2 regions of the Paenibacillus sp. FSL L8-0663 genome follow, and region 2 is predicted to be linked to the other one. Evidence: riboswitches for the same ligand, from Rfam matches in the RefSeq annotation. Region 2 holds a riboswitch; the other holds the start of a gene.
The links. A riboswitch is a leader RNA that binds a small molecule or an ion and turns the genes downstream of it on or off. The one in region 2 is predicted to bind thiamine pyrophosphate.
Positions count from the first base shown of each region.

Region 1 (7,507 bases), 1.3 Mb from region 2:
AACGCCCGATCATTATGCCCATGTCCAATCCTACAAATCTTGCAGAAGCTATACCTGAGGATCTAATACGGTGGACCGATAGCAAGGCATTAATTGCTACCGGAAGCCCCTTTGACCCCGTCACTTATAACGGTACGAAATTTGAAATTGGACAGGCGAACAATGCCTTTGTGTTCCCGGGACTGGGTCTGGGTGCGATTGTGGTTAAAGCCAAAAGGATTACCCCTGCGATGTTTACAGCCGCAGCAGATGCCGTTGCCAATGGCGTAGATTCGAATAAGCCTGGCGGTGCGTTGCTCCCTCATATCCAAAAATTACGTGATGTTTCGTACGTTGTTGCGGTTGCGGTAGCGAAAGCAGCGATTCAGGATCAGGTAGCTCAGGCACACATTTCAAATGTTGAACAAGCTATACGGGATGCAATGTGGAAACCGGAATATGTCAAGGTCAAAGCAGTGGAAAGCGTAATACATCACCCTCACTAATGCTCCATTTAAGAAAGAGATTGCCTTGTTCAGACAGGCAGAATACGTCAGTTCAAGCAAGGAGAATCAATCTATGAGTGTCGGACATATCTTGTACATTTTGGTGCCGATTTTTTTCGTTATTATTTTAGGGTGGTTAGCGGGGCATTACAAAAGCTTTGATGCCTCTTCCTCCAAAACCCTAAATGCGCTCGTTACCAAATTTGCACTACCTGCGCATCTATTCATCGGTATTACGACAACGGACAGGAAAGCGCTCATCGAGCAATGGCCATTCCTGCTGGCCCTGTTCATTGGCATTGTCGGCTTTTTTACCGTTCTCCTTCTACTGTCCCGCTTTGCGGGGAAGCAGTCGGTCAAGGATGCCGCCATGTTTGCTTTGAACTCGGCACAGCCGACCTTTGCTTTTATGGGCATTCCTGTGCTTGGAGCCATCTACGGTTCCGCTGCTGTCGCCATTCCGATTGCGCTTACCGGGATCGTAGTCAATGCCGTCCTTGACCCTGCGGCTACCATTATAGCTACCGTAGCCAGCAGGAATTCAGGCAAAGAACGGAACGGTCACCTCGGAAGGTTAATCTGGGACTCCATTCTTCATGGATTAAAAGAACCGCTGGCGCTGGTTCCACTGATTGGTGTAATTTTGACCTTGTTCGGCTTCCATTCACCGGATTTGTTGAACAAATCGTTGAATCAAATCGGAGACATTACGTCCGGGGCCGCTTTATTCGCTGTCGGAGTGACCATTGGCGTACGCAACATTAGTTTTAGTGTAAGTGCCTTTGCCATCGCACTGTTAAAAACAATTGTACAGCCTTTATTAATGCTGCTGATCGCCTACCTGTGCGGTCTGTCGTCTGCAGATACTGTGAAGGCAGTTCTGCTCGTTTCCTTCCCGGGTTCAGCAGTCGCTGCTATGATCGCCACCCGTTTTGAAAGCCTGGAATCAGAAACAGCCTCCTCCTTTGTCATCAGTGCTGTCATATCGCTCGTTACACTCCCAGTACTGATTTCTCTATTGGTATAAATGCTGATTATTTAGACATTGGAGCCTGCCGCGAATTCCTTCGTGTAGACGGAACTGATCTTCTCCAGCGCCTTTTTCCCTCTCGGAAGCGAACTTCAGCTCTGTCGTTTGGCCCTTGACCAGATAGACATGTTTGACATAGCGTATGAACGTATGTACAGTAATAGTCAAAAGAATAGAAGTCCACTAGGGGAGCCGCTATGGCTGAGACAAGAACGTATCTTGGACCCTTTGAACCTGATCTAGTTCGTACTAGCGTAGGAAAGTGGAGCCTTCGTATATAAGGTTTCAAGCGTTTTTTGCGTATTGGGCCTATTGTTGAAGCCGCTCCATTTTTCTGGGGCGGCTTTTTAGCGTTGTTCCGGAATTATATTCTTACAGGACTTCTTGCTCTTCAATTTTATGGAGGTGGCGAAATTGAGTTTTACACAAGAACTCCGTCGGCAGGCGGACGGCATTTTTCAAGCGATTTTTGAGCATCCCTTTGTGAGAGGTATTGCTGAAGGAAGTTTGACAAGGGGACAGCTGATTCACTATGTAAAACAGGACTTTGAATATTTGAACGCCTACATGCGGATATACGGCATCGCAATCTCCAAATGCACGAATCGGGAGGACATGGATGTATTTAATGAACAAATCTCTTTTATTCTCCACAGCGAGGTTCATCCGCATCAAAATTTCTGTGCTGTCGCAGGGGTGACCTATGAAGAATTGCAGGGATATCCGCTCGCTCCGTCGGCTCATCACTATATCCGGCACATGCTGACGGTTGCGCATGAGGGCAACCTGGGCGAGATCTTGGCTGTGCTGCTGCCATGTATGTGGACGTATGCCGAGATTGGCCGCAGGCTGCTAGATGAAGTAAAGCCGGATAAGTCCCATCCGTTCTATGAATGGATTGGCTTTTATGGAGACCAGCTTGATGATACAACACTCAAGTTCCGAGAACGTGTAGATGCTTGGGCGGAAGGGGCAACGGCTGCTGAGCGGGAGCGGATGATTGAGCATTTTATACTGAGCTGCCAGCTGGAATATAAGTTCTGGGACATGGCTTATAAGCAGGAAGAATGGCCGGTCCAGATGCAGGCAGCGGTCTTGGAATAGTCAGCCTGTCAATTCGATGAGTGAAGTACGGTTAATGTCCTGTTAAACCACCAACTATAGAGAGGATAATCATGATGAGTACATGGGAAAAAAGTTATTCGGATCTCCTAACGAAGGTACAAAATAGCAAACCCCTCGTTCACAATATCACCAATGTGGTAGTCACCAACTTTACCGCCAACGGCCTGTATGCATTGGGTGCCTCCCCAGTGATGGCCTATGCACCCGAGGAAGTAGCAGACATGGCAAAAATAGCGGGAGCCGTCGTATTAAACATCGGTACGCTGAACCGCGAACTGGTGGATGCCATGATCATTGCTGGACAATCAGCAAATGCACACGGTGTTCCAGTCCTGCTAGATCCGGTCGGTGCGGGAGCAACGAGCTTTAGAACCGAGTCTGCACTGCGAATCCTGAATGAAGTCAAAATCTCCTTGGTACGAGGCAACGCGGCCGAAGTCGCGCATCTTGTTGGAGAAGCGCGTGAGATTAAAGGCGTAGATGCTGGTGACAGTGCTGACAGCGGCCATGTCGATCTGGCAATTCGGGCTGCTCGAGTGCTCAATACAATGGTTGTCATCACTGGAAAAGAAGACGTCATCACCGATGGGGCCGAAGCACGAATGATAAGCGGCGGAGACGTACTGCTCACGAAGGTAACCGGAGCAGGCTGCCTGCTGACCTCTGTGTTAGGTGCCTTTGCAGCTGTTGAACCCAACCTGCTGCTCGCAGGTACAGCAGGCTTGGCATTTTACAGTGCAGCAGCTTCCCGAGCCGCAGCACGTACCGCAGAGCTAGGGCCAGGCAGCTTCCAGATTGCCTTTCTCGACGAGCTCGCCAAACTACATACTGGTTCGCTAGAGGGGCATGTCACGATCCGTGAAGCTGGAACAACTACAGCAGGTGGTGCGCGATGACAGACACTCGTGTACCCAGAGCACTAACGATTGCCGGCTCAGACAGTGGCGGCGGGGCCGGAATTCAAGCCGATCTCAAAACCTTTCAAGAGCTTGGCGTATACGGCATGTCAGCTATTACGGCCATTACTGTACAGAACACCTTAGGGGTCCACGGCGTATATCCGCTGCCACAGGAAGCAACAGCGGAACAGATCGAAGCTGTAGGATTAGACCTTGGAGTGGATGCCCTGAAGACTGGCATGCTGTTTAATGCGGGTATCATCCGTCTTGTGAGTGAGCAGATCCGAAAGTTCGGCTGGAAAAAGGTCGTCGTCGATCCCGTGATGATTGCGAAGGGGGGCGCTGAACTGCTGCAATTGGAAGCGGTGCAGGCTTTGAAGGACGAACTGCTCCCCTTGGCCCTGGTCGTTACACCGAATATCCCGGAGGCGGAAGCCCTGACAGGGATCAGCATCCGTACGATGGAGGATCGCCGCGAGGCTGCAAGACATATTAGCAGTATGGGATCAGAATTCGTTGTGATCAAGGGTGGCCACGCTGACGAGAGCGAGAGCAGCGAACAGATTGTTGACCTGCTCTTTGACGGAACCGCCTTTACAGAGCTGAGCGGCAAGCGAGTACGGACTGTCCATACACACGGAACTGGGTGCACCTTCTCGGCAGCGATTACCGCGGAATTAGGGAAAGGGATGTCTGTACCGGAGGCTATCTCGAATGGCAAAGCCTTCATCCAGGCGGCGATTGAGGAATCTTTGCAGCTTGGACAGGGACATGGGCCCACCAATCATTGGGCCTTCCGTCGTCGTCAGGAGATGCTTCTATGAGCGGCAGAATGTTGTCAGAGGTGGTGCGCCGCCAGCTACAGATGTACCTGGTGCTTGGAAGCGTGAATTGCCTAGCGGAACCAGGCTGGGTCGTGCAGGAGGCTCTGGCTGGCGGGGCAACCATGGTCCAATTTCGGGAAAAAGGCCATGGCGCATTAACGGGTATCCCTATGTTCGAACTTGCGCGCCAGCTACAGGAACTGTGCCGCCACGATGGTGTCCCCTTCATCATCAATGACGATGTGGAGCTGGCTCTTGAAATCGATGCTGACGGTGTTCACATCGGTCAGGACGATGAATCTGCCGAAACCGTCCGCGAGCGAATCGGAAATCGAATTCTAGGCGTCTCTGCCCATACCATTGAGGAAGCACGTCGAGCCATTCTGCAAGGTGCTGATTATCTCGGCGTCGGGCCAATCTATCCCACCCTCTCGAAGGATGATGCCCATGCTGTACATGGGCCAGCAATTTTATATGAGATGCGTAAAGCGGGAATTGATGTGCCAATTGTTGGGATCGGAGGTATTACAGTCGACCGTGTTGAGGAAGTCGCACGTGCAGGTGCAGATGGTGTAGCGGTGATTTCAGCCGTGACACAGACAAAGCAGGTTAGAGGTACGGTCAAGGAATTAAAGAAAAAGGTAGTGCTAGGCATCAAAAATCGAGGGATGTATGGATCATAGCAAATTGTTTCGATTGACTAAATAATTTCTCGTTTCATACCCAGCAGAAGACGATATGATTAATCAGATCGTCTTCTTAGGTTGTCGAGACTTTATATAAGACCAGTATTATAACCGATACGATCGTAGAACTGATTATGTTTATGATCTTATTCGGAATTATCCTATTTTTATTTATCTCAAAAGAAACACGATGGCATAAGTCGCTTTTAATTAATACTTATGTTCAGACAGAGTCGTTTCAAAAATAGAAATAATACATTATTCTTCAATTCCGAGCAATTCGGATACTTGTTTTCTGTATCTTGTAGCCTTGCGTGTCCCATGAATGAGATTTGACAATCTGGAAGCTGGAATATGATATGTACTACAAAAAGTTTTCTGATCCATTCTTTTCTCGAGCAGTTTTTGCTTGATCTCCCATCCAAAAGGGGTTACAGAATTTCGATGATTCAACATCACTACCTCCAAGTTTTAGTTTTTGGAATCATGTATTACGCAACATGTAATACACCAGAGCTTAATGATTCGATCTGCATGTTTGGTAATGATTCAACAGGTAATCCAACCTTTTAGATTGCTCAATTACTTTGGGGTGTGTTAAAAATCCATACTTTTTCTGGACTTGGTACAGTTTCCTCCTAGCTCTCTCGACACGAAGTAAAGTCACACCTTGGTTCATCAGTATGATCCCCTCCTCTATGTCACATTTTAGAATAAAAAGACGTTTTTTGGTTTTTCGGATGATGCGCCTAACAAAAAGAGAATATCACAAAAGTTTTCATAAATAAGGGCGTCCTTAAAATATGCAAAAAACCTCCGTTTCCACTAATAAAGTGGAGCAGAGGCTCTAGTTTCTATTAATAATATTTACATACAGGATTTTAATCCTACATGAATAAAAGGATACTACTACCAATAATAAAACGATCTTTCTCTTTGCCCTTCGCTCACTAAACTTTCGTACTTCATATGAGCCTTAACATCTGCAAACGCTTTAAACTTCTCAAATAGTCTTATGCACCTAATGAAAAAAGCTTCTTTATTAATGGTTAATGATTTAGATAAAACGTCTAGCAAGTATTTAAAGCCATGCGAGTAGCTACCTCTATTCAAGTAATATTTAGCAAGTTCATATTTAAAAAGCGTTATGTGTTCTGGTACGACTTGATGTGTGTACATATCAGTAGATGCTGGATCAAAAGAATTAAACTCCACTTCAAAACGTGAGAGTACATCATCAACATCTATTGCATATCGGTTAGCCGCTATTATAATGTTCAACAGCTTTGAGAGCTTTTCATCTTCGTTAGTAATTGATGTGGCTACAATATATTCAACATAATCTGGAAGCACACTGGTATCCCCAGACAGAAGTTTATTTACAAAGATATTACCTACTGCCCAATGCTCGAACAAGTTGATCCAGTGTCGGGTTTCCTCGTCCGTCTCAATCACCCAATCTAAATTTGCGTAGGCGTATGTAAACTGTAAAGCTTGCTGATAATTGCCTTGGGCTTCACAGACACTAGCACACAGTAAATCAGCATAGGTAATGTAAACAAATATGGGACGACTTAGCCTCATATAAGACTCCTCACTCTTTTGCTTCTTCTGCCGTTGTTTCATAGAATAATAAATTTCCGCTTTATGTCTCATTTTTTGAGCTGTTTCATAAAGCATATCCCACTCGTGTAATGAACGATACACATTCGCTAGATCCTTCAACGCATCAAGTTGATCTATTTCATCCAGACGTTCGACAAAGGGCTCAAATCGAGTAGCCGCCTTGAGATTTCGGATCTGATCGTTCCCTACCTGAATCGTAAACAGACGATACTGACAGATAGCCAAGCGTTCAGAGTGCTGGTACTTCTCGCCTTCCGCAATCCCCTCATAGAGTAACAAAGCAGCATTACGCTGACCTTGTGCGAATAACTTTTCTGCCGCATCGAATAGCTTCGGGGAATAAAGGAGGTTGTCCATGATATGGGCCACTACAAGCTGGATCGCATGTAACTTGTCCAGTTCCGCACAGCGAAATAACAACGGCTCAATTCGCCGCCAATCTGGGGAACGCTCAATGATATAATTATCTATGTATAGTTCGTAAAAAAAACCTTCCGGTAATCCCATGGCTAGCGTGATTCGATCCAACTGATGTATAGCAACAGGACGATGCTTAGTAATCCAATTATTAAGTGTTCTTTGATGAACACCTGAATGTTCGGAAAATTGCGCCAAAGTCAAATTGTTTTGTTTTAAAAAATTCTCAAACTTATCTAAGATCGTAGGTGTATGTCCCAAGTCATAACCACCTTTCATATAAAAATACCAAATTTTTATAATCTCATCTCAAATTATTGTCCAAATTTTAACATACGTCAATGAGCATTAGTCAATATCCACATTATTAGTACCCCTTAAAAAGGTGAAAATACCACATTAATTCATATATTCA
Region 1 covers NZ_JBBOYM010000001.1:4,371,343-4,378,849, forward strand. Annotated here, with positions in the region: gene MKY75_RS19185 (NAD-dependent malic enzyme) at 1-485, shown strand, start outside; gene MKY75_RS19190 (AEC family transporter) at 559-1,512, shown strand; TPP riboswitch at 1,691-1,793, shown strand; gene tenA (thiaminase II) at 1,930-2,619, shown strand; gene thiM (hydroxyethylthiazole kinase) at 2,691-3,536, shown strand; gene thiD (bifunctional hydroxymethylpyrimidine kinase/phosphomethylpyrimidine kinase) at 3,533-4,363, shown strand; gene thiE (thiamine phosphate synthase) at 4,360-5,046, shown strand; gene MKY75_RS19215 (XRE family transcriptional regulator) at 5,308-5,505, opposite strand; gene MKY75_RS19220 (aspartyl-phosphate phosphatase Spo0E family protein) at 5,567-5,728, opposite strand; gene MKY75_RS19225 (helix-turn-helix domain-containing protein) at 5,959-7,371, opposite strand.
Region 1: linked by a shared signal. The riboswitch ahead of tenA (thiaminase II) and the one ahead of MKY75_RS13295 (thiamine phosphate synthase) in region 2 are both predicted to bind thiamine pyrophosphate.

Region 2 (7,507 bases):
TCATTATGAACATGGGCCAGAGGCAGCTCTCGACTTGCTAAAAGAAGAAGCGCCTTTGCCGGAATTTCAACGTCTCGTGGATAAGCTTCATTTGTCTTTAGGTAAAATTACGATTCGAGAGGCCTTTGATGATTTGGAATCCCATATGTCCTACTATTTCGAACAAAGAAAACAGGAGTATGAAAAAATAATAGACAGTAAGGCTATCTGGGGAAGGATGATTGGTTTTGCCCCGATGTATGGTCTTATCTTTTTATATTTGGTGATTCCGTTGATCGGCATGAGCTTTGTTCAGATGGATAACTATTATGAACAAATACAAAAAATTCAGTAAGAAAGTTAACCTATGACTAATACAAAATAACAAGCTAGGAGAGAAAAATAAATGAATAACGCATCAACAGCTTTAAAGGTAGCCGCTGGGATATTTTTGACCATCGCTCTAATTACGATTGTAGTTATACTATTTATTTCAGCCCAGGAGGCGACTAAAACGGCACAAAACAATTTTGCTGATATTCAGACCGAATTGTCTCAAGCCTCTTTTACGGTATATGACGGCACAACGATTAGCGGTTCCCAGGTGACCAATGCGCTGCGGAAGTTTCAGGGGAAGGACCAATTCGGCATTCAGATTAAAACCGGCAAAAATATGGCAGGCCAGTGGTACGGTAATGCTCTGAACATTAGCCCAGACAGTGAACAGTATGGCGCCGTGAATGGTGGCAGTGATAAGACAGGGAAAATCACGAATACACTTAATGAGAAAGAGAATGAATACGTAAATCCGAGTGGTAAATTTAAAGCTGAAATCGTCAAAGACAAATCGAACGTGGTACGTGGGTTGTTGTTTACCCAGTCCTAAGCACTACAGCAGAGATAATAATCATAAAGGGGATGAGAGTATGTCTGATCACGCTTCAAGTATGCTGCGGCTTGGTGTGTCAGTTATTCTGTTCATAACCGCATGTGTAACGGCAGCAGACTTGTCCAGGCAGCTGGATGGTGCACTGGAATTAAGATCACAGCAAGAGGAGCATTCTGAAGGGCGAATAGCCCATACTGCTGGGGTGGGGTTGCCGGAGCGGATTAAAGGAACTCAGGTCATACAGGCAATTCGCATGAACTTACAGGAGGGGATTTCGATTCAAGTCGACGGGACAGAGTATGATGTATTTTCTGAACCGTTTGAGCCTGATGTATCGACCCTGGATGCTTCCTCATTATATTCCATGTACCCCCAGCGTAATGGGAATGGGGACATAACATCTGTACGTTTTGAGAAATTGGGGGAAGACTGAAGTGGTTCAAACAATATCGAAGCTGTTGGGGGCGCTGCTCGCTGTATTGCTTTTGTACATCGTACCCGCAGCTCAAGCTGCTGAACGGCAGGATGATATATCCGGGTTAAATACATATCATGCAACTGTACGTTTTGTTGATATGGTAAGAACCAAGGGTTACATTACACCGACGATGTATAACGATTTTATGCGTGATCTGGAATTGACAGGCAATACGTACGAAGTTGACTTGGAGCATATGCACAAAAAGTATGTACCGGACTATGCAGATGCCGCGAAGCCAGACAGTTTTCTGGGCAATTATGAAGCTGTATATGATGGGTACTATAATTCGCAAATTTTTCCTGTACTGTTTCCTGACAATCAGCAGCCAAAATCAGATCAGACGCGTCGATATACCTTGATGGCCGGGGATTATTTTACGGTCCGGGTACATAATACGAATCGGACTCCTGCGGACTTGTACAAATCATGGCTTCTTGGTGGGGCAGATAGCGGCAAGCCAGCAGTTACAGCTTCTTACGGGGGCATGGTTCTGAATGAGGATTACTGATTTTGCGGTCATATTTATACTTTTGTTTTTGCCCTTTGGTGTAGTTAGTGACTTACGGGTGCAGAATCAGCGTGAAGTGCAGCAGCTAGAAATGAAATATACGTCGGCTCTCCGTACCGCAGTTCAGGATGCAGGGGTTGTACTCTCACAGAATGAACGTCAGGAACGCGAGGCCGGATACGGATCGGATAAGTTTTTTCGGGTAGATAAAGAAGCAGCGCTGAACACGTTCCTGCACACCCTTTTTCTTAATGTAGGCATTGATGGGGATATAGTAGCACAACGTGCATTATTGGATTACATACCGGCTATTGTAATTCTGGATTATGACGGTTATTATGCGTTCACCTCAGAAGCCTATACAGACGAGCATGGACAAGCTGCTATTGGCCACAAATGGAGCGAAAAAAAGCCATATGCCTATGTTGATTCAGTAGGCAACAGTGTGGGGTTCACCTTGGATAATTATGTGCACGCATACGATGCTCGAAATCACAGGTGGGTAGAGGGCTTTCAAAAGGAACTTCAGGATCAGACCGCTATATCTTTGCTGAAAAATTCAGAAACTTTTGAGCAAATACGTCGTTCCACCATTGTTCGCAGCGTTCAAGAGAACTTGGCGCGAATTATTAATGTCCATAACGAAAAAGCAGCACGTAACGGCATAACTTATTCGTTCACGCTACCGATCATTCCGCAAGAGGAGTGGTACAACACGGTAGATGATGTGGGGCTGATCGCGTTTATCCAAGGCATTCCGGTTGGAGACAGGTATTACAATAACTATGGATTTGGTGGTGGGAGAGTCGTTAGAAAGCAAGACATTATCGGTGGCATAGAACCAGATACTGGAATAAAGTATTTTTATAGAGATTCATGTCCAGCTCCCTTTAAAGCGAGTGAACGTTTCACGGATGAAAAATCTGCAGCAGCTGCGGGTTACTTTGAGTACAAATGTTATAATGGCTTAAAATAATCACCCTCATGGGTGGTTTTTCTTTTTTTAGGCAGATCCATACCAAAAAACCTTAAAATTCACTGTTTTCAATATTCCGATATGGTTGCAGAATGTGCTACAATAAAGCTTTGAGAGAAACGAAATGCATATGAAATAAGAACAGTCGGCAATGCCGATGACAATAAGGAGCCAAAAACAGCTTATGAGTTTATTGACTGTAGAAAATGTATCCCACAACTTTGGGGACCGCGCATTATTTAAAAATGTTTCCTTTCGATTGCTTGCGGGGGAACGTGTAGGTTTGGTAGGAGCTAACGGTGTTGGTAAATCGACACTCATGAACATTCTCACTGGAAAATTGCTTAAGGATGAGGGTAAAGTGGAATGGACTCCACGTGTGCGTTACGGCTATCTGGATCAGCATACCAAGCTGACACCGGGCAAAACGGTACGTGATGTATTGAAGGATGCTTTTCTTCCTTTGTTGGAATTGGAAAAGGAAATGATGCAGATTACTGACAAAATGGGGGATGCTTCTCCTGATGAGTTGGAAGTGTTGCTGGAACAGATGGGTGAAATTCAGGAGCAACTGGATATGGGGGATTTTTACCTCATTGATGTAAAGGTTGAAGAGATGGCGAATGGACTAGGTCTGTCGGCCATAGGACTGGATCGGGATGTATCCGCACTTAGCGGCGGGCAACGGACAAAGGTTCTTCTTGCTAAGTTGCTGTTGGAAAAGCCGAACGTCCTGTTGCTGGATGAACCTACCAACTATTTGGATGTAGAGCATATTGAATGGCTTACGCGCTATTTGAAGGATTATCCTTATGCTTTTATTCTTATTTCACATGATACTGAATTTATGAACCAGGTCGTTAATGTTATTTACCATCTTGAATTTGCCAAGATGACCCGTTATTCAGCTAATTATGAAAAGTTTCTCGAAATGGCGGATCTAAACAAAGCCCAGCATATTGATGCTTATGAGAAGCAACAGGATTTTATTAAGAAACAGGAAGATTTTATTCAGCGTAATAAAGCGCGTGCCTCTACATCAGGCCGAGCAAAGAGCCGTGAAAAGCAGCTTGATCGGATCGAACGTATTGATAAGCCTGAAGAAGCCGCAAAACCAACCTTTCAATTCAAAGAGGCACGTGCAAGCGGAAAGACGGTATTTGAGGGTATTGATTTTGAGATTGGTTATACACATGCCCTTTTGCCTAAAATGTCCATGACGATTGAACGTGGCGAAAAGATTGCAATTGTCGGCTACAATGGTGTCGGTAAATCGACATTGCTCAAAACCATATTGGGAAAAATTCCGCCAATCAGTGGAAAAACCTATCAAGGTGATTTTTTGCAACCCGCTTATTTTGAGCAGGAAGTAAAGGCCGAGAAAATTACACCGATTGACGATGTGTGGAATGAATTTCCGCATTTGAACCAGCATGAAGTACGAGCACATTTGGCGCGTTGCGGTTTGAAAAATGAGCATATCACGCGTCCGCTATCTGCGCTCAGTGGTGGAGAACAGGCTAAAGTCCGTCTTTGCAAACTGTTAATGCGTGAAAGCAACTGGGTACTGTTCGATGAGCCTACCAACCACTTGGATGTTAAAGCAAAGGATGAGCTGAAACGTGCTTTGAAGGAATACAAAGGGACCGTATTGCTTGTATCTCACGAACCGGACTTTTACGAGGATTGGGTAACCAAAACGTGGAATGTGGAAGAGTGGTCAAGTAAAGTTAACTAAAATCAGCTAAATCCAGTTCCAGCAAATTTCACACGAAGTGGGGTTTGCAGAATTAGAAAAATATGCTAAGCTATCTTTAGCTTATACAATAAAATAGTCACACTAGGGGAGCCGCCCATGCGGCTGAGACGGAATAAATGGATTTCGGACCCTTTGCACCTGATCTGGGTTATGCCAGCGTAGGGAAGTGAGCGCCGTACAAACAAGGCAACACCATCTTTATTTTTGTTTGTGCGTGGGACGATACACGTATACGGATTCATGGTCCGTTCGATTATTGGGCGTTCGTTAAACCACTTCCTTGGGGAAGTGGTTTTTTTGCGTTTCGTTCATTTTAAGTAGTTCGAGCTTCCGTAGACGATTCACATATAATCCCCTTTCATTCCTGCTGGTAGACGTGGCTGGCTAAGCTTAGATCCTTTAGTCCAATGTGAGGTGAAGACAAAATCGAATTACACGCAATTTCGATGGAAAAGGGCACTTTTGCACAAGCCGCCCAAGTGGCTGCTGTGATTTGTCCGTATGTTCATTATGTACACGCACGTTTAAAACAGAATGGTGCCTCTGCATTGCTTTCTTTGACTCGCAGCCTGGTGGAGCAGGAAGTTCCTTTGCAACAAATTGTAGTAAATGATCGTGTGGATGTAGCTTTACTTACTTTGGTCGGAGCCGTTCAATTACCAGCTAATGGATTACCTGTTGTGGATGTGAAAAGCCTACTTCCAAAGGGTACACGCTGTGGAGTGTCTGTACATTCCTTGGAGGAGATGCAAATTGCTGAGCGGGCAGGAGCGGACTATGTACTTTATGGTCACGTATATGAGACCCATTGTAAGCCCGGTATTGTACCGCGGGGTTTAGCTCAGCTTGAACATATTTGCAGACTGTCAAACATTCCGGTGATTGCGCTAGGCGGCATACAACCGCATCATATCCCGGAGCTTTATAGGGCCGGAGCAAGCGGAATTGCAGTGATGTCTGGTATATGGGAGGCTGAGTCGCCCGTTGCAGCTGCAATGGAGTATAGGCGAATGGCAGACCTTGTAGTTCACAGCCTGTAGCGAGAAAACGAGAGTAGAGGCAAGCTGAAAGCAGAAGGGTTTATGGAGAGGAGATACGGAACAAATGCTAAAGATACACACAGAGGAAAGAGTGATAGGACACGCTGAATGCTTGGTCATAGGTGGAGGTGTCATCGGCAGTTCCATTGCTTATCATGTGGCCAAGGAGGGAAGAAGTACGATTATGCTGGAACGATTGATCCCGGGTGAGGGAGCCTCAGGAGCAGCGGTTGGAATGCTGGCAGCGGAAAGTGAAGAGTTCACCGACTCTGAGCTATCACGATTTGCTCGCATAAGTCGAGATGCATTCCCTGAGCTTGTCTGTGATCTAGAGCGTTTGTCAGGTATTTCGGTGGAATTCCGTACTGAAGGGTTTGTGACCCCTTTCCGTACGGAGACTGAAGGCCAAAAACGCTGGAAAGCTGCTAAAACGCGAGAGGGTGATTGTCCTATCTGGTGGGATGCGAAAGAATTGGCCCGACGAATTCCAGGTTTGGATGAACAAGCGATCGGGGCAATATATCGTTCAAAGGAGACACAAGTGGCTCCTGTCCAGCTTTGCCGTGCTTATGCAGGTGCTGCTGCGGTGCTGGGAGCAACGGTATGGTCTGGTACACAGGCAGAGCAACTGGTCATACAGGATGGTCGAATTTGCGGTGTCCGCACAGATAGTGGTTTTTTTTCCTGCGATCAGGTCATTATTGCCGGAGGCTTGGATAGCATGAAATTGCTAGCGCAGGTTGGGTTTGAATATCCACTTTATCCGGTCAAGGGCGAAGCGGTAGCGGTCTCCTTGAAGGATCACCCGTTAGAATATACCATTTATGCTGATGATATTTACCTCGTGCCTAAACAGAATAACGAGCTTTGGATTGGGGCAACGAGCCTTCCACATCAATATGACGAAGAGGTGACCGTAGGAGGCTTGGAGGGGTTGCTGGCACGTGCCTCTGCCTGGCTGCCGCGCGTCCGTGAAGCTTCTTTTATACGCGCTTGGGCGGGCTTACGTCCGCAGGCTGTATCAGGTCATCCTTTTATAGGAATTGTTCCTGGGGTCGAGGGCGTATATGCTGCAGTCGGGCATTATCGTAACGGTGTCCTGCTGAGTGATGCTACCGGGCGTGCGATGGCAGCTATGCTTAATGGGGCTTGTGCAGCAGAACTTGGGATAAGTAGTTTTTCTTCTGAGCTCCTCAAGGAGAAAAGCTTATGAAGCTGACGATTAACGGCCAGAGCCTGACCTTTTCTAATCGAATCACTCATGTGAATCAATTGCTACATGAGCTTGATGTAAAGGTGAAAACCGTAGTGGTGGAGCTGAATCGGCATATATTGACCCGTGAAGATCATGATGAAGCGGTACTGAAAGATGGAGATTGCCTAGAGATTGTACATTTTGTGGGAGGCGGTTGATTATGTTAACCATTGGAAAAGCATCTTTTACCTCGAGGTTGTTGTTGGGAACAGGAAAATTCTCTGATCTGGATATCCAATCCCAAGCCGTAGAGGCTGCTGAGACGGAAATATTGACGTTTGCTGTACGGAGATTGAACTTGGAGGAACGGGATAAGCAGCATTTTCTCGATATGCTGGATTTGAGCCGGTATACACTTCTTCCCAACACAGCAGGGGCTACAACAGCAGAGGAGGCGATTCGTATTGCCAAATTGGCAAAAGCCTCCGGCCTGTGCGATATGATTAAGGTGGAAGTCATTGGGGATAGCAAGACACTGCTGCCGGACCCATTTGAAACGTTGAAAGCTAGTGAAAAGCTGTTAGAAGAAGGCTTTATCGTGCTGCCCTACATATCGGACGATGTGATTCTAGCAAAGAGGCTACAAGAGCTTGGAGTACATGCCGTTATGCCTGGAGCTT
Region 2 covers NZ_JBBOYM010000001.1:3,109,115-3,116,621, reverse strand. Annotated here, with positions in the region: gene MKY75_RS13325 (hypothetical protein) at 1-334, shown strand, start outside; gene MKY75_RS13320 (hypothetical protein) at 386-865, shown strand; gene MKY75_RS13315 (hypothetical protein) at 906-1,301, shown strand; gene MKY75_RS13310 (hypothetical protein) at 1,303-1,857, shown strand; gene MKY75_RS13305 (hypothetical protein) at 1,844-2,833, shown strand; gene MKY75_RS13300 (ABC-F family ATP-binding cassette domain-containing protein) at 3,018-4,571, shown strand; TPP riboswitch at 4,666-4,774, shown strand; gene MKY75_RS13295 (thiamine phosphate synthase) at 5,039-5,632, shown strand; gene thiO (glycine oxidase ThiO) at 5,697-6,845, shown strand; gene thiS (sulfur carrier protein ThiS) at 6,842-7,045, shown strand; gene MKY75_RS13280 (thiazole synthase) at 7,048-7,507, shown strand, end outside.